Regions from separate parts of the Serratia sp. NFX21 genome, predicted to be linked through region 1. Evidence: predicted binding sites of a transcription regulator. Region 1 holds the regulator's gene; each other region holds the start of a gene.

What was found. Region 1 encodes CRP, which controls carbon source genes, mostly activating them, when cyclic AMP is high. Its sites were predicted from a motif close to ATGTGANNNNNNTCACAT; they were not measured.
Region 2: ACNT1W_RS02375 (PTS mannitol transporter subunit IICBA) is a predicted target of CRP. The motif match lies at 2,118-2,135, and genes of this name have one in related genera.
Region 3: serA (phosphoglycerate dehydrogenase) is a predicted target of CRP. The motif match lies at 3,628-3,645, and genes of this name have one in related genera.
Region 4: ACNT1W_RS06080 (PTS sugar transporter subunit IIB) is a predicted target of CRP. The motif match lies at 2,597-2,614, and genes of this name have one in related genera.

Annotation. Positions count from the first base shown of each region.
Region 1 covers NZ_CP183196.1:56,696-61,474, forward strand. The annotation lists gene ACNT1W_RS00375 (hydrolase) at 1-282, shown strand, start outside; gene ACNT1W_RS00380 (YheU family protein) at 279-512, shown strand; gene ACNT1W_RS00385 (phosphoribulokinase) at 664-1,533, shown strand; gene ACNT1W_RS00390 (OsmC family protein) at 1,573-1,980, opposite strand; gene crp (cAMP-activated global transcriptional regulator CRP) at 2,360-2,992, shown strand; gene ACNT1W_RS00400 (YccS/YhfK family putative transporter) at 3,047-4,779, shown strand, end outside.
Region 2 covers NZ_CP183196.1:507,855-512,633, forward strand. The annotation lists gene glyS (glycine--tRNA ligase subunit beta) at 1-781, shown strand, start outside; gene ACNT1W_RS02370 (DUF3053 domain-containing protein) at 1,115-1,834, shown strand; gene ACNT1W_RS02375 (PTS mannitol transporter subunit IICBA) at 2,384-4,303, shown strand; gene ACNT1W_RS02380 (mannitol-1-phosphate 5-dehydrogenase) at 4,362-4,779, shown strand, end outside.
Region 3 covers NZ_CP183196.1:4,709,842-4,714,620, forward strand. The annotation lists gene ACNT1W_RS22010 (YecA family protein) at 60-638, opposite strand; gene zapA (cell division protein ZapA) at 960-1,289, shown strand; RNA gene ssrS (6S RNA) at 1,331-1,513, shown strand; gene ACNT1W_RS22025 (5-formyltetrahydrofolate cyclo-ligase) at 1,542-2,150, shown strand; gene serA (phosphoglycerate dehydrogenase) at 2,194-3,432, opposite strand; gene rpiA (ribose-5-phosphate isomerase RpiA) at 3,734-4,390, opposite strand; gene ACNT1W_RS22040 (LysR family transcriptional regulator ArgP) at 4,594-4,779, shown strand, end outside.
Region 4 covers NZ_CP183196.1:1,309,671-1,314,449, reverse strand. The annotation lists gene ACNT1W_RS06090 (glycoside hydrolase family 1 protein) at 1-670, opposite strand, end outside; gene chbC (PTS N,N'-diacetylchitobiose transporter subunit IIC) at 720-2,081, opposite strand; gene ACNT1W_RS06080 (PTS sugar transporter subunit IIB) at 2,093-2,410, opposite strand; gene mutS (DNA mismatch repair protein MutS) at 3,226-4,779, shown strand, end outside.

The DNA of each region.
Region 1 (4,779 bases):
CATGGCTTTAGCGACGCCACCGATTATTACCGCCGTTGCAGCGCCCTGCCGTTGTTACCGTCGATCCAAACGCCGCTGTTGATCATCCATGCCAAGGACGATCCTTTTATGACCGACGAAGTGATCCCCGAAACCGCCACGCTGCCGCACAATATTGAATATCAATTGACCGAGTTTGGCGGTCACGTCGGTTTTGTCGGCGGCACATTGAAAAAACCCCATATGTGGCTGGAATACCGTATTCCATCCTGGCTTGCCCCTTACCTGGAAACAACCAAGTGATCATCCCCTGGAAAGAACTGGAAACCGAGACCCTCAATAGCCTGATCGAGTCCTTTGTGCTGCGCGAAGGTACCGACTACGGCGAGCATGAACGTTCGCTGGAACAGAAAGTGGAAGACGTGCGCCGCCAACTGAAAAACGGCGAGGTGCTGCTGGTGTGGTCGGAACTGCATGAGACCATCAACATCATGCCGCGCGGGCAGTTCCGCGCCGGACAAGAGGAAATTTAGTGCTTATCGGTTCTATGACTGACGGAAAAAATCAGGTAACAATGAAGGATTGCAAACCAACGCGCAGTATTTTGCCCTAGGCGAAAGGGTGTCAAACAGACCAATAATGATATCTGACACCGGCGCATTAAACACGGAGTGACCCATCACCATGTCCGCCAAACATCCCGTTATCGCAGTGACCGGCTCCAGCGGTGCCGGCACCACCACCACCAGCGTGGCGTTCCGTAAAATCTTTCAGCAGTTGAACATCCGCGCCGCGGAGCTGGAAGGCGACAGTTTCCATCGCTATACCCGGCCGGAAATGGACGCGGCGATCCGCAAAGCGCGCGATCTTGGCCGTCATATCAGCTATTTCGGCCCCGAGGCCAACGACTTTGGCCTGCTGCAACAAAGCTTTAGCGAATACGGCACCAACGGCACCGGCCGTTCACGCAAGTATCTGCACACCTACGATGAAGCGGTGCCCTATAACCAGGTACCCGGCACCTTTACCCCGTGGGAAGCCTTACCGGCACCGACCGACGTGCTGTTTTATGAAGGGCTGCACGGCGGCGTAGTGACCGAGCACAACGACGTGGCCAAGCATGTCGATTTGCTGGTCGGCGTGGTGCCTATCGTTAACCTGGAATGGATCCAAAAGTTAATCCGCGATACCGGCGAGCGCGGCCACTCTCGTGAAGCGGTGATGGATTCGGTGGTACGTTCGATGGAAGACTACATCAACTACATCACGCCGCAGTTTTCCCGCACCCATATCAACTTCCAGCGGGTGCCGACGGTAGATACCTCCAACCCGTTCGCCGCCAAGGCGATCCCCTCGCTGGACGAGAGCTTTGTGGTGATCCACTTCCGCGGCCTGGATCAGATCGATTTCCCTTATCTGCTGGCGATGCTGCAGGGTTCTTTTATCTCGCATATCAATACGCTGGTGGTGCCGGGCGGCAAAATGGGGCTGGCGATGGAGTTGATTATGGCGCCGCTGGTGCAGCAACTGCTGGAAGGCAAAAAAATCGAATAGCTTACCGGAGCGCGGCAACAAGCCGCGCTCCTTTATCCGTCAGGACACTGCGCGGATCTCAAAGCTGTGGGTCACGCTGGCGGCCTTGCTCAGCATCAATGACACCGAACAGTATTTCTCGGCGGAAAGATTCACCGCGCGCTCAACAATTTTGTCACTTAAATCTTTACCGGTGACGATGAAATGCAGGTTGATATGGGTAAACAGTCGTGGTGCCTCCTCACGCCGCTCGGAGGTTAATTTCACCTCGCAGTCGCGCACGTCGTTACGTCCTTTTTGCAGGATCGACACCACATCTATCGCGCTGCAACCTCCCACTGACATCAGTACCATTTCCATTGGGCTGGGGGCTTTATCCCCGGCGTTGCCGTCCATCAGCACCTGATGGCCAGACGCGGATTCGCCCAGAAACGTCAACCCTTCCACCCACTTAACTCTTGCCTGCATACTGGTCACTCCGGTTAATTTCTTAAAATCAGACTACGCTTTCGCATAGAAACTGGCAACGGAACCTGATGCTAATCATGCTGAAGCGAGACAACACAAGACACCCGCCTCACTCTGTGCTACAAACAGAGCCGCAATAAATCTTTCCGGGACACTGATTTCAGGGAAACTCCCAGGGAAAGGCTCCTTTACCGGTATGTTAACAGAATGTAGCTTGCAGCTCTCCCGGCAAGTTAATATGCTAGGGCGACAGCGTATATTTATGACACGCCTCAAAACCTGCTGCCAGCCACCATTAAAAGAACGGCGACAGCACGTTTTACAGGGAACTCTGACCCCTGTGACACAAGGCAGCGATAACAACAGAGGATAACAGCGAATGGTTCTCGGCAAACCGCAAACAGACCCTACTCTCGAATGGTTCCTGTCTCATTGCCATATCCACAAATATCCATCCAAAAGTACGCTGATTCACCAAGGTGAAAAGGCCGAAACGCTTTACTACATCGTCAAAGGCTCCGTCGCGGTGCTGATTAAGGATGAAGAAGGTAAAGAGATGATCCTGTCCTACCTTAACCAGGGGGATTTCATCGGCGAGCTTGGATTATTTGAAGAAGGTCAGGAGCGTAGCGCCTGGGTTAGGGCGAAAACCGCCTGTGAAGTGGCTGAAATTTCCTATAAGAAATTCCGCCAGTTGATTCAGGTTAACCCGGACATCCTGATGCGCCTGTCAGCTCAGATGGCAAACCGTCTGCAGATCACATCTGAGAAAGTGGGTAACCTTGCTTTCCTGGACGTTACGGGCCGCATCGCGCAAACCCTGCTGAACCTGGCGAAACAGCCTGATGCCATGACCCACCCGGATGGTATGCAGATTAAAATTACCCGCCAGGAAATTGGCCAGATCGTCGGTTGCTCACGTGAAACCGTGGGTCGTATTCTGAAAATGCTGGAAGATCAAAACCTGATCTCCGCCCACGGCAAAACTATTGTCGTTTACGGCACGCGTTAATTACTGAAAAAACGGCGCGATGATTCGCGCCGTTTTTTTATGCCCCGAGTCATCATGTGGCGCCGACTGATCTACCACCCGGAAGTTAATTACGCACTGCGGCAAACGCTGGTGCTTTGCCTGCCGGTACTGCTTGGCCTGCTGATCGGCCAACTGCAATACGGCCTGTTATTTTCCCTGGTTCCCGCCTGCTGTAACATCGCCGGGCTGGACACGCCTCACAAACGTTTTTTCAAACGCCTGATCGTCGGCGGTTCACTGTTCGCACTCAGCAGTTTGTTACTGCAGCAAGCCCTGTTATGGCAGTTGCCGCTGCCGATACTGATGCTCGGCCTGGCGCTGCTGCTCGGCGTCAGCGGTGAAATCAGCCCGTTACACGCCCGTCTGCTGCCCGCTGCGCTGGTTGCCGCCATCTTCTCCCTCAGCATGGCCGGTTCAGTACCGCTTTGGCATGCGCCGCTGTTATATGTGGTCGGCACCGCCTGGTACGGGCTGTTCACCTGGTTCTGGTTCAAACTGTGGAAAGAGCAGCCGATGCGCGAGTCGCTCAATCAGCTCTATCTGGAGTTGGCGGACTACTTCGAGGCCAAATACTCACTGCTAACCCAGCATACCGATCCACAGACCGCGTTACCGCCGTTGTTGGTTCGTCAGCAAAAGGTGATGGACCTGATCACCCTGCTGTATCAACAGCTAAACTTTCTGCCGCACGCCAGTAACCTCGAGCAAAAACGTCTGCAACGAACCTTTCAGGTCGCGCTGGATTTGCAGGAACACATCACCGTCAGCCTGCACCTGCCGGAAGAGGTACAAAAACTGGTAGAACAGAGCCAGGCCGAAGCCATTATCCGCCGCAACGCACAGGTGATTGCCGGCCGGCTACGCACGGTGGCGCACGATATTCTCTACCACCAGCATTCGCAGCGCTTCAATATGGGCAATGAACTGGCAGCATTGGAAAAAGTGGCGGCACAGCACCCGGATAATCCGGTGGGTCAGTTCTGCTACTATCACTTCAGTCGCATCGCCCGCCTGCTGCGTACCCAGCATCCACTCTACCGGCGTGACCTGATGGCCAATCAAAACCGCCTGCCGTTTTGGCCGGCGCTGGTCAGTTATCTGTCGTTCAAATCCAATGCCCTGCGTAATGCGGCACGATTAGGCGTCACGCTGGCGGCAGGCAGCAGCCTGGGGATGATTTTCAACCTGCCGAAACCCTACTGGATCCTGCTCACCATCATGCTGGTGAGCCAGAACGGCTACAACGCCACCCGGGTGCGCATCCAGCACCGTGCACTCGGTACTTTGGCCGGGCTGGTAATCGCCGCCGGTCTGCTGCAATTACAACTGCCCGAGGCCGAAACCCTGAGCGTGATGCTGGTGATTACGCTGCTGGCCTATATGGTGTCACGTAAAAATTACGGATTGGCGGTGATTGGTTTTACGGTGACGGCGGTCTATACCCTGCAATTACTGGCGCTGAACGGCACGAATTTCCTGGTGCCGCGTCTGATCGACACCCTGATTGGCTGCGTGCTGGTGTTCGGCAGTACCATTTGGCTGTGGCCTCAGTGGCAAAGCGGGCTGCTGCGCAAGAATGCCCATCAGGCGCTGGAGAACGATCAGCAGGCGTTACGTTTGTTGCTGGAAGAGCAAGAGCCGGATCCCACTGCACTGGCCTACGCACGCATGCAGGTCAATCAGGCGCACAACGCGTTATTCACCTCACTGAATCAGGCGATGCAGGAACCGGGGTTTGAATCGAACTACCTGGCGGATATGCGCCT
Region 2 (4,779 bases), 450 kb from region 1:
GAACGAACAGTACCAGCCGCGCTTTGCCGGTGATGCACTGCCGGAGTCGCTGGTGGCCTGTTCGCTGGCGATCGCCGACAAGATGGACACCCTGGCCGGTATTTTCGGCATCGGGCAACATCCGAAAGGCGATAAAGACCCGTTTGCACTACGCCGTGCTGCGCTGGGCGTGCTGCGTATTATCGTTGAGAAAAACCTGACGCTGGATCTGCAGACCCTGACCGAAGAGGCCGTGCGCCTGTACGGCAGCAAGCTGACCAATGCCAAGGTGGTCGATGAGGTCGTCGAGTTTATGCTGGGCCGTTTCCGTGCCTGGTATCAGGAAGAAGGCCACGCGGTCGACACCATTCAGGCGGTGTTGGCACGTCGTCCGACCAAACCGGCGGACTTCGATGCGCGCGTCAAAGCGGTGACCCACTTCCGTACCCTGGAAGCGGCAGCTGCGCTGGCTGCGGCCAACAAACGCGTTTCCAATATCCTGGCCAAATCTACCGATACGCTCAATGACCGCGTTCATGCCTCGGTATTGAAAGAAGCGGCTGAGATCCAACTGGCGACCCATCTGGTGGTACTTCGCGATAAGCTGGAGCCGTATTTTGCGGCAGGCAACTATCAGGATGCGCTGGTGGAGCTGGCAGACCTGCGTGAGCCGGTCGATGCGTTCTTCGACAACGTGATGGTGATGGCAGAAGACGAAGCGGTACGTGTGAACCGTCTGACGCTGCTGAGCAAGCTGCGTGAGCTGTTCCTGCAGGTCGCGGATATCTCCGTGCTGCAATAAGCGGTTCTGCTGTGAAAAGGCGCCTCAGGGCGCCTTTTTTATTGCTGACGGCGCAGTGGGCGGTTTTGTGTCAAACCTGTTTCTTTTAACGCTGCCAATAGCTCACCGACTTGGGGGGTGACTTGGGGGGTAGGGCTTGATTTCAGCGCTCTCAAATCATGTTCGACCTGGTTTCAGGTATCGCTATTACTTCCCTTTCACCGAAGAATAAGCCCCGAAAGGTGAATCGCGTATCGGATCGCACTCAGTTGATCTATTCTTATAGGCGCAGGGAGTGCAGCAAAAGGGACGGAGTCCGATGAAAAAGCAGGTTTATAACAGGAGTTATGTCACATGGCGGTAGGGATCCAGAGCAGGAATTTCGCGCGTTGGTTGGCCCCGGTATTGGCATTGTTGGTGGTCATGCAACTGACTGCTTGCGGCGATAAAGAGCCGGAACAACGCAAGGCGTTTATTGATTACATACAGAATACGGTGATGCGCAGCGGCGCGAAAATCCCGACGCTGAGCGAAGATCAGAAACAGAAGTTCGGCAACTATGCCGGTGATTACGCTATTTTGGTCGGCTTTTCACAGCAGTTGTCCAAGTCACTGGACGCCAGCCTGACGCCGGCGTTGGATCAAATCAACCAGATCCGCACCGCACAGGACTACATGAGCAAGCGCGATTCGTTGCAACAGTCCGTTGGGGCGCTGAACCTGCTGGGGCAGCAGATCCAGTCAGCCAAGTCACAGGCGGATACCGCCCGGGCAACGTTGAAGCAACCTGACGATCTGAAAGCCGTGTATAACCAGGCCTACGACAAGATTGTCACCGGGCCGGCCAATGCGCTGATGCCGGTTATTCCTGCTACCGCCAGTTTCGTTCAGGATCTGGTGCAGGTTGGGGATTTCCTGCGTACACAGGGTAATCAGGTGAGCTTTAACAATAACGGCGTGCAATTCCGTACTTCCCAGCAGGCAACGCAGTACAACACCATGATGTCGAATCTGGTCGCCAAGCAGCAGGATTTACTGAACGCACAGAAAACCGTCTCAAGCGTCACTCAGTAATAGTGTAAAAGCAGAAGCCGGCATACCCGGCTTCTGCCATTTCCCTTTCGCTGTTCCCTCCCTGTCTTTCCAATCACTTGCTCACTTCTTGCGCGTCGCTTCTGTACTACACTTCAATTAATCACCTTTTTCAGACATGTAGTTTTCTTTCATTCATCGCACTGTTATTTCCCGACGGGATGAATGCTCACAGGGAAGAACACCCCCAGGCCAGGATCCGGTAGCCATCAGCAAATAAATTGTGATTGATGTCACAATTTAAAAACAAACACGCAATATGAAAATGTGATCAACGTCGCATTATGTCGGGATTTTAGGGCGAATTTGGCGCGTTGTATTTTTTCTACACCGATTAAATGTGATGTATATCACTATAAATGCCTATTGGATGGGGTGTTGTTGGTGATCTGCATCACAAAAAATCAGTGAAGTTCGCACGGTAAAAACAGCGTGATAGAGTCCATTTCGCATACAGCCACAACACAGCTGGATCGTAACAACAATAATCACGCGCTCTATTGTCAGCGCGTAACAATAGGGGTGTGTTTTATGTTTTCACCAGACATCAAAGTCAAAGTTCAGAACTTTGGCCGCTTCTTAAGCAACATGGTGATGCCCAACATTGGCGCATTTATCGCCTGGGGTATCATCACCGCGTTATTCATTCCTACCGGTTGGCTGCCGAACGAAACCTTAGCCAAGTTGGTTGGCCCGATGATCACTTACCTGCTGCCGCTGCTGATCGGTTTCACCGGTGGCCGCCTGGTGGGGGGCGATCGCGGCGGCGTGGTCGGTGCCATCACTACCATGGGCGTGATTGTCGGTGCAGACATGCCGATGTTCCTCGGTGCGATGATTGCCGGCCCGCTGGGCGGCTGGGCGATCAAGCATTTTGACCGCTGGGTAGACGGCAAAATCAAAAGCGGTTTTGAGATGTTGGTGAACAACTTCTCCGCCGGCATTATCGGTATGCTGCTGGCTATCCTGTCGTTTATGGCGATTGGTCCGCTGGTCGAAGGCTTGTCGCATATCCTGGCTACCGGCGTGAACATCATGGTGACCAACAACCTGTTGCCGCTGGCGTCAATCTTCGTGGAACCGGCGAAAATCCTGTTCCTCAACAACGCGATTAACCACGGTATCTTCTCACCGCTGGGTATCCAGCAGGCGACCGAAACCGGCAAATCCATCTTCTTCCTGATCGAAGCCAACCCAGGCCCGGGTTTGGGCGTGCTGATGGCCTACATGTTCTTTGGCCGCGGCAGTGCCAAGCAGTCTGCCGGTGGTGCTGCGATCATTCACTTCTTCGGTGGTATCCACGAAATCTACTTCCCGTACGTGCTGATGAACCCGCGTCTGCTGTTGGCGGTGATCCTGGGTGGCATGACCGGCGTATTCACCCTGACCATGTTGCACGGCGGTCTGGTTTCTCCGGCTTCACCGGGTTCGATTCTGGCGGTGCTGGCGATGACGCCGAAGGGCGCTTATTTCGCTAACCTGGCGGCTATCGGTGCGGCCTTTGTGGTGTCGTTTGTGGTCGCGGGCTTCCTGCTGAAAACCTCAAAAGTGAAAGAAGAGGACGATCTGGAAGAGGCGACTCGCCGTATGCAAGAAATGAAGTCGCAGTCTAAAGGCGGCGCGGCGGCTCATGCAGCGGTCGATGGCGATCTGACCACGGTACGTAAAATCATCGTTGCCTGCGATGCCGGTATGGGCTCCAGCGCGATGGGGGCCGGGGTGCTGCGCAAAAAAGTGGCGGATGCCGGGCTGAAAAATATCTCGGTGACCAACAGCGCCATCAATAGCCTGCCGGACGATGTGGATCTGGTGATCACTCACCGCGACCTGACCGAGCGAGCGATGCGGCATGCGCCTCAGGCCCAGCATATCTCGCTGACCAACTTCCTCGACAGCAAGCTGTACAGCGATCTGACCGAGCGTCTGGTGGCGGCCAACAAAACCACAGATAACCAACAGAAAGTCATCAGCACGCTGGACGACAGCTTTGAAGCGAGCGAGCAAAATCTGTTCCGCCTCAGCGAAAGCAACGTGTTCCTTAACCTGCAGGCCAGCGACAAGGAACAGGCGATCCGCTTTGCCGGTGAGCAACTGGTCAAGGGCGGCTACGTCGAGCCGGAATACGTTCCTGCGATGCTGGAGCGCGAAAAACTGACTTCCACCTATCTGGGCGAGTCGATCGCCGTGCCGCACGGCACCATCGAAGCGAAAGACCGGGTACTGCGCACCGGCGTGGTGTTCTGCCAATACCCGCAGGGCGTGCGTTTCGGTGATGAAGAGGACGAGGTGGCGCGGCTGGTCATCGGTATTGCCGCCCGCAATAACGAACATATCCAGGTGATCACCAGCCTGACCAATGCGTTGGATGACGACGGCGTCATCGAGCGGCTGGCGAATACCAGCAGCGTGCAGGAAGTGCTGGATCTGCTGGGCGGCAAAAAACGCGGATAACAGAATCATTTTAAGGGGTGCAGCTTGCTGCACCCTTCGACATTAGAAAGGTAGGAATATGAAAGCATTACATTTCGGTGCGGGAAATATTGGACGTGGTTTTATCGGCAAACTGCTGGCGGACGCGCAGGCCGAACTGACCTTTGCCGACGTCAACCAGACGGTGCTGGACCTGCTGAACAGCCGCAAAAGTTATCAGGTGCACGTGGTCGGCGAACAGGCCAGGGTCGAACAGGTCAACAACGTCAGCGCAGTGAACAGCGGCAGTGAAGAGGCGGTTGCGCTGATCGCCGAAGCGGATATCGTGACCACCGCCGTGGGTCCGCAGATCCTGGCTAAAATTGCCGGGACTATCGCCAAAGGGCTGAGCAAGCGTCACCAGCAGGGCAACAGCCAACCGCTGAACATCATCGCCTGTGAGAACATGGTGCGGGGCACCAGCCAGTTAAAACAGCACGTATTTGATGTCCTGCCGC
Region 3 (4,779 bases), 590 kb from region 1:
ACCTTCTCCTGAAATCAATCTGCCTGTGCTCACGGCCTTAAGGACGTGAAATCGGGTATTTAGTGCAAGGTCGGTTTGGCATTTTCCGGTGCCGTCGGCTTGCGGCGGGTAAATTCGGTGTGGCACAAAATGGCCGCCATCCGCACATACTCCACCACTTCCTCCAGAGAGTGCTCAAGCTCTTCCTGGTCTTCGTCTTCTTCATAACCGAGTTGGGCGATATTGCGCAGATCGTCGATCGCCTCACCCACCTCGTCTTTCACCTGAGCCAGTTTCGGCTGCATCATGCCGAGCCCGAGCAGGAAATGGTTCACCCAACCGCTCAGCGCGTCGGCGCGGTCAAACACGCTGACCGTCTCGCCTTCCGGCATCATCAGTTGGAACATGAAATCGTCGTCTTCCAGCGTTTCACGCGTAATTTCATGAAGTTGCTGAAGTGGCAAGCTTAGCGCCTGCGGGAAGGCCACGCCTTCGTTTGTCAGATCATAGACCAGCGATTGCCAGCCGGCGTCGCGGCTGCCACCGCACAACAGGCCACTGATCAGGCCGTGCATTTCTGCAGCGGTCAACGCCACCGCTTGCTGGTTGAGGGCAAGGGTCAAAGATTGGTAACTTGGAAATGTATTCTGTATAGACATGCGTATTCGTCATCGTTGGCAGGATAAGTTCGTGTTATGCTACCACCAAGGTCCGTCGCTGTACCAGATAAGCACGACACCTCAGTGGCTAGTTATAATCGTGATGTGCCAGATTTCACACACTGCCGGCAGGGAACAAAATGAAGCTAAATACGCATTTTGAAACCCTTTTTTGACTGGTAATGTCTGTCGCAGTAGATTACAACCAGGTACTGAAAAAGGGGTTGTATCTTGGTACCGAGGTATATATAGTGGCGCCCGCTTTGGACGGCCCGGTAAGGGCAGGTTGAGGCTGGCGCGAAATTTAGGCAGGAAGGTGGCATGTCTGCACAACCAGTAGATATTCAAATTTTTGGTCGCTCTTTAAGAGTCAATTGCCCGCCAGAACAACAAGATGCGTTGAACATGGCAGCGGTCGATCTTAACGAACGGTTGCAAGATCTTAAAGTTCGCACTAGAGTCACAAATACTGAGCAGCTCGTTTTCATCGCGGCATTGAATGTTTGTCACGAACTTGCTCAAGAACGGTTGAAAACCCGTGATTATGCGTCCAATATGGAACAACGCATTCGCATGCTACAACAGACCATTGAACAGGCTTTGCTTGAACAGGGTCGCATCTCTGAACGTCAGGATGCACAATTCGAATAACTTAAGTTGCTGAAATCCAAGGTTTCGGCAATGAGTAAAAAATTTCTCTGAGATGTTCGCCAGCGGGCCAGTCCCCTGAGCCGATATTTAGTACCAACAGAATGTGATGATCCGCGATCGGTGTGCATGCTCGGCCCGCCGAGAAGCCTTAAGATTGCGACAGCACGTTCACCTTGAACCATGGGTTCAAGGGTTACAGCCTGCGACGGCATCTCGGAGATTCCCCCTTCCTCAGCGGTAAGTGTGCTGACTATGTCTTTTCAAGCCCAGTATGCCCAGCAGCGGCAGAACATCCGTAACCAAATCCGTCAGCGTCGACGCGCCCTAACCTCTGAACAACAAAATAACTTTGCCCTGCAAACTGCCGAACGTATCGCTGTGCATCCGCGCATCCAGGCGGCACACAGCATTGCAGTATTTTTGTCGTTTGACGGTGAGTTGGATACCCGTCCGCTGATTGAACGGTTATGGCAACAGGCCAAGCAAGTCTATCTGCCGGTGTTGCACCCGTTTAGCCCCGGCAACCTGCTGTTCCTGCGTTACACCCCGGAAACGCCGCTGGTTAACAACCGTTTCAATATCCTTGAGCCACAGCTCGATGTGCGCAACGTCTTGCCGGTCGGATCACTTGACGTGGTGCTGACGCCATTGGTGGCGTTTGACAGCTCGGGTCAGCGTTTGGGGATGGGCGGCGGTTTTTACGATCGCACTCTGCAAAACTGGCAGCATCTCGGCCCCTACCCTATCGGGTTGGCGCATGACTGCCAGCAGGTGGAACAGCTGCCGGTGGAGCATTGGGATATCCCGCTGCCGGAAATCATTACCCCATCTCAAAATTGGACATGGCAGATAGCCAAATAGAAAAGGCCGGAAAAATCCGGCCTTTTTGTCACCGCGTATTCAATCAGAGCAGCAGGCGAGCACGGATAGTGCCGTCAATAGCCTTCATGCGTTGCAGTGCAGCATCGGCACGTTCGGTTTCCGCTTCGATATCGATAACCACGTAGCCGATTTCCGGACCGGTTTGCAGGTACTGCGCGGCGATGTTCACCCCTTCTTCAGCGAAGATCTGGTTAATCTGCGTCAATACACCAGGACGGTTTTCATGGATGTGCAGCAGACGGCTGGCATTAGGGCCATGCGCCGGCAGTGATACTTCCGGGAAGTTAACCGCCGACAGGGTCGAACCGTTGTCGGAGTATTTCGCCAGCTTACCGGCCACTTCGTCACCGATATTCTCCTGCGCTTCCTGCGTAGAACCGCCAATGTGCGGAGTCAGGATCACGTTGTCGAACTCGCACAACGGTGAGATGAACGGCTCACTGTTGGTCGCAGGTTCTTCCGGGAAGACGTCGATCGCCGCACCGGCCAAATGCTTGCTGGCCAGGACTTTGCACAATTCTGGGATATCCACCACGGTACCGCGCGAGGCGTTGATCAGAATCGAGCCTGGCTTCATCAACGCCAGCTCTTCTGCGCCCATCATATTCTTGGTCGACAGGGTTTCCGGCACGTGCAGCGTCACTACGTCGCTCATATTGAGCAGATCGGACAGGTGGCGCACCTGCTGGGCATTACCCAACGGCAGCTTGTTCTCGATATCGTAGAAGAACACTTTCATGCCCAGGCCTTCGGCCAGGATCCCCAGTTGGGTGCCGATATGGCCGTAGCCAATAATCCCCAGCTTCTTGCCGCGCGCTTCAAACGAGCCGACGGCCAGCTTCTGCCATTCGCCACGGTGCGCTTTGGCGTTGGCGGACGGAATGCCGCGCAACATCAGCAGCAGTTCGCCCAGCACCATTTCAGCCACGGATCGGGTATTAGAGAAAGGTGCGTTAAACACCGGGACGCCGCGTTTGGTCGCCGCCTTCAAATCAACCTGGTTAGTGCCAATACAGAAACAGCCAACCGCCACCAGCTTCTCTGCGGCAGCGAAAACTTCTTCGGTCAGATTTGTGCGCGATCGGATACCGACGAAGTGAGCATCGCGAATCGATGCCTTAAGCGATTCGGTGTCTAACGCACCTTTGTGATATTCAATGTTGGTATATCCGGCTGCCAGCAGATTATCTACCGTGCTCTGATGAACCCCTTCCACCAACAGGAATTTAATCCTGTCTTTCTCCAATGATACTTTTGCCATTTACCCGACCCTATGTTCAGACTTCAGAAGCGGCTGTTGTGAAACAGCACGCATCCAACATAACAAAAATATCGCGGGCGGCAATACAAACGATTGCCCGCCCGTCAGTACAAGGCTCAGCGTTGTTGGTGGTTTCTGGCAGAAAATGCCATAGGGAAAGAAATAGACAGAAGCTTCGTGGAGCTATCGCTCGCAATGTGACATATGTCACCAAATTTGACGCTTTTAATAAAAGATATTTTAACCAGTGAATTATGCGGCCTGGTGGGATCCAAGACCGCATACCTGTAGCGGCACTACATTACTCGACAACCTTCACGCCGTCAGGCGTACCAACCAGCGCCACATCGGCACCCCGGTTGGCGAACAGACCCACGGTCACCACACCGGCGATGCCGTTGATTTTGTTTTCCAGCGCAATGGCGTCCATGATGCTCAGGTTATGCACATCGAGGATCACGTTGCCGTTATCGGTCAGGACATTCTGACGATACTCCGGCAGCCCGCCCAGCTTGACCAGCTCACGCGCTACGTAAGAACGTGCCATCGGGATCACTTCTACCGGCAGAGGGAATTTACCCAACACATCGACCTGTTTGCTGGAATCGACAATACAGATAAATTTGCGCGCGATAGCGGCAATGATTTTTTCACGCGTCAGCGCAGCGCCGCCGCCTTTGATCATCTGCATATGGCGGTTGATTTCATCCGCGCCGTCGACATAAATATCCAGTGAATCCACTTCATTGCTGTCGAAAACGTGGATACCGAGGCTTTTCAGCTTGGCGGTAGAGGCGTCAGAGCTGGACACCGCCCCTTCGATCTGGTGCTTGATCGAGCCGAGCGCGTCAATAAAGTGGGCGGCGGTCGAGCCAGTGCCAACCCCAACGATGGTGCCCGGGGTAACGTAATCCAGTGCTGCCCAGCCAACCGCTTTTTTCAGTTCATCCTGCGTCATAATATGTCCATTGCCTCTGTACGAAAACGTGTGCGTATTATAGGGTAAATCGCTATTTTTCACTTAGGCAGGATCACACTTCTTCACGCCAGGCCGCATTTTTAGGCGCGGTGCGGCAAGATGGCCCAGTGATTTTCCACCTGTAATACACCAGAGATGTGGCATAGTGCCTGTATCAATTTACTTTAAGGGATATCTTTCCGATGAAACGCCCAGACTATCGAACGCTGCAAGCGCTGGACGCGGTGATCCGTGAGCGTGGCTTTGAGCGCGCCGCGCAAAAACTTTGCATCACACAATCGGCAGTATCCCAGCGCATCAAGCAGTTGGAAAATCTGTTTGGCCAACCGCTGTTGGTGCGTACCGTGCCGCCACGCCCGACCGAACAG
Region 4 (4,779 bases), 1.3 Mb from region 1:
TCAGGTTCAAAATAATGCCGATAGAACCCTGGTTCCCCAGCGCCCTGAACTCGCTCACCGCTTTGGCATGGGCCAACACGCTGTGGTAAGCCACTGTAATTGCCCTTTTGAAATCAATGACACAAGGATAATGCAGGTCGTTCAGATACCCGGCTTCGACCGGGACAATCGGCTCATTAAAGGTGAACCAATGGCTGACTCTGTCGCCGAACAGGCTGAAGCAGGTTTTGGCATAACGCGCATAGGCATCAACCACCGCCCGGCTTTCCCAGCCACCTTGTTGCTGCATACACAGCGGCATATCGAAATGGTAAAGATTGATAAATGGCGTGATGCCCTGGGCCAACAGGCTGTCGATCAGCGCATTATAGAAAGCCACCGCTTTCGGATTCACTTCGCCATCCCCATCCGGGATCAACCGCGACCAGGAGATAGAGGTTCTGAAGCTATTATGCCCAAGGTTTTTTAACAGCAGGATATCTTGCTGGAAGTTGTCATAAAACGTGGAGGTCTCGGACGGGCCGACCTGATGATGAAAACGTTCTGGTGCAATCTCATACCAGTAGTCGAAGATGTTCTGGCTTTTGCCATCCCGTGCGGCAGCCCCTTCCGACTGGGGTGCCGAGGTGGCGCTTCCCCACCAGAAATCGTCAGCAAATTGATATTTCATCAGAAGCCCCTCTAAAACCGGGGCAGCGGATTGCTGCCCCAGACTGCAGTTAGAATTTCAACGCCTTGGCGATGTCTTCTTCACTTTCCGTTGCCTGATCAATCTGGCTCTGCGCCTTGTTAGAGATCATCACAAACGGCAGGTAAATCAAGGTCGCGACGCCCAGGTTGAAGAAGCTCAGCAACATGGCAACGATACTGCCGTTAGTGTTGAAGAACGCTCCCAGCCCCACCGGCATGGTCCATGGCGCAATATTGGTGATTGGCGGGATCAATCCGGTGTAATAAGCCACCGTGGTAATAATCGTCAGTACCGGCTGAACCAGAATAAAGGGAATAAACATCACCGGGTTCATAATCACCGGCAGACCGAACAGGATGGGTTCGTTGATCTGGAAGATGCCCGACGGCGTCGCCAGCTTGGCGACCTGACGATAATCTTCACGGCGTGAAGCGATAAAGATGGCAATAATCAGCCCCAGTGTCGAACCCGTCCCGCCCAGATAGATGTAGGAGTCAACGAACGGCTTCGCCCACATGTGGAACTCTTTACCCGCAGCCACCGCGGCTTCGACGGAACCGTACTTGTTGTACAGCTCGACGTTCTCCAGTGCGAATGGCGTCATGATACCGCTGTCCAATGCGGCCAACGCCATTGAACCATGTACCCCGAAGAACCACAGCAGAGAGGAGAACATCACATACACCCAGCCCACTACGCTGCCCATTTTTGCCAGCGGTGCCGAGATGCTGTCCATGATGATTTGGTGGAAGTTGGTGCCCCACAGCGTCAGACAATAGGCCAGTACGCCCATGATCGACAGGATAAGAAAGCCGGGGATCAAGGCCGAGAACGAGCGTGACACTGAAGAAGGTACGCTGTCCGGCAGGCTGATCACCCAATTGCGGCGCACCACAAAGGTAAACATCTCCGCCACCACCAGGCCGATCACCATACCGGAAATGATGTTGGCACCACCCAGCCAGTTAGCGCCTACGGCATAAGCCTCACCGACGCTAAACGGGGTCACGGTCATAAAGGCGGCAACCGCCAGCAGCGCTGCGGCCAACGGGTCGACTTTGCGCTCTTCAGCTAAAGCCATACTGATAAAAAAGGGCGTCATCAGGGACATAATCCCCAGGGTGCCGTTATAAACGCTGCCACCGATGGCCTTCAGGCCATTCAACGTCTCAATGGTAGACGCATCCAGCCGCACCCCCATTGAAAAGAAGAACGAGCCTTCGCCGAAGCTAAGAAACACGTTGTTGATCAGCACGAACATCGCCCCGGTCAACGTCAGCGGCATCAAGCGAATGAACCCGTTTTTGATGGCATTAACATGGGGCTGTTTACCAATTTTCACGGCAAAGGGCAGAATGACCTTTTCCAACGAGGCAATTAACGTATTCACGGCAGACCCCTTTATTGGTTAGCTTTTTTTATGGTGGCGACTGCGGCCTTCAACACGCCCAGGCCATCGAGCTTGCCGTATAAGGCAGAGTCGATCACTTCAACGGGCTTGTTGGGTAACTGCTTTTGCACTTCGGCGAGCGTGTAGGCAATCTGTGGCCCGAGCAGAATCAAATCCGCCTCGGCACCCTTTTCTGCGGCCAACGCCTCAGGATAGGCGGCAATGATCACCGGCACTTCGTACTTCTCGGCCTGTGCTTTCATTTTTGAAACCAGCAGGGAAGTCGACATACCAGCAGAACAAAACAGATAGATTTTTTTCTTTTCCATACCCAATCCCTCAAGATAATCAAAAAAGCCCCGTGTCATTTGTTTGCCAGATGCAATAGCCATTGCCTCACGCACATTCCTTATGAAAATTTCCGTTACTTTGCCCTGGTTGCAGACAGTATACGGAGGCAGTGAAGCGGAACGGTAAGCCATCACCAGTAAGAACCGTCTCTGCTTGACCTTCCTGATTGACCCTCTTCACATTTCACATAAAAAAATAGTGTGATCTGTCTCGCAAATAACCTTTAATTACTGAATAAATTCGTCATAAATAAGCAAATAACAATTATAAACAGTAAGTTATAAACATGCAGGGTATTTATGGATAATTCTATGCGCAGGGTCATCCATCGTTCGATTGATGAGCATAAAATCGTTCGCCCTTGATTAGAACACTTCAGCAAGATAAGGCTATCCAGCGGGTGGAAAAGAAGTGGTAAATGGAAGAATTTTTGGGGCTGGTTTGGCAGGTCAGGCTCAGACAGGGCTGGGTTACTCTTCGGGACAGATCGCCTGATTGGGGTAACACACTGCTTTGATTGCCCACTAAGGACATCTCTGTATCCCCCAAGATTAACCTGTGCAACGCTCTCCCCTGCCTTACAAATCAACTTTGCGTAAAGCTTCCCATTTTTACCTGTGACAGCCGATTGCCCGCTGGGCTAGTATAGCGACAGTATTAAGGGCTTATTGATCCTTACCGCCGTCAACCACTGCTCTATCGAGTGGTTTTTTTGTGCCGCGGCGTGAACCCTAATGATGACAATCAACATCACAACCAACTTTAAATTCAATGGATTGGAAACAGTAATCTTATGAATAGTACCGATAAGCTCGATTCACACACGCCAATGATGCAGCAGTATCTGCGCCTCAAGGCACAGCACCCCGAGATCCTGCTGTTCTACCGCATGGGCGACTTTTACGAGCTGTTCTATGACGATGCCAAACGTGCTTCCCAACTGCTGGATATCTCGCTGACCAAACGCGGTGCCTCAGCGGGCGAGCCCATTCCGATGGCCGGCGTCCCTCACCATGCGGTCGAGAACTATCTGGCCAAGCTGGTGCAGCTTGGTGAATCCGTCGCCCTGTGCGAACAAATCGGCGATCCGGCCACCAGTAAAGGCCCGGTGGAACGCAAAGTGGTGCGTATCGTTACGCCAGGCACCATCACCGACGAAGCCCTGCTGCAAGAACGTCAGGACAACCTGCTGGCGGCCATCTGGCAGGACGCACGCGGCTTTGGCTACGCCACGCTGGACATCAGCTCAGGTCGTTTCCGCGTGGCCGAACCGGCAGATATCGAAACCATGGCGGCAGAGTTGCAGCGCACCAATCCTGCCGAGCTGCTTTACCCCGAAACCTTTGAACAGATGTCGCTGATTGAACAGCGCCATGGCCTGCGCCGTCGCCCACTGTGGGAGTTTGAACCCGAGACTGCGCGCCAACAGCTGAATCTGCAGTTCGGCACCCGCGATCTGACCGGTTTCGGCGTTGAACAGGCCCATCAGGCACTGCGCGCCGCCGGTTGTCTGCTGCAATATGTTAAAGATACTCAACGCACCTCATTACCGCATATCCGTGGCATCACCATGGAGCGCCAGCAGGATGGCATTATCATGGATGCCGCCACGCGGCGTAACCTTGAGCTGACCCAGAACCTGTCCGGCGGCAGCGAAAATACCCTGGCGGCCATCCTCGACCACAGCGTGACGGCGATGGGTAGCCGTATGCTTAAGCGCTGGCTGCATATGCCGACCCGTGACATCAAAGTATTGAATAACCGTCAGCAGGCGATCGGCTCCCTGCAGGATCTGTATAGCGACCTGCAACCTTCGCTGCGTCAGGTAGGCGATCTGGAACGCATATTGGCCCGTCTGGCATTACGCAGTGCCCGTCCACGCGATCTGGCCCGTATGCGTCATGCTTTCCAACAGTTGCCGGATATCCACGCGTTACTGAAAGGGGTAGAAACCCCGTATGTGCAACAGCTACTGTCACAGGTCGGTCAGTTTGATGAACTGCAAGACTTGCTGGAACGCGCAGTGGTCGAAGCCCCACCGGTATTGGTACGCGACGGCGGCGTTATCGCTCCCGGCTACAATAGCGAGCTGGATGAATGGCGCGCACTGGCCGATGGTGCCACCGACTACCTCGACCGTCTTGAGATCCGCGAGCGCGAAAAGCTGGGGCTGGATACGTTGAAGGTCGGCTTCAATGGCGTGCATGGTTATTACATTCAAGTCAGCCGTGGGCAGAGCCACCTGGTACCGATCCACTATGTGCGCCGCCAGACGCTGAAAAACGCCGAACGCTACATCATTCCCGAATTGAAAGAGTATGAAGACAAGGTTCTGACTTCCAAAGGG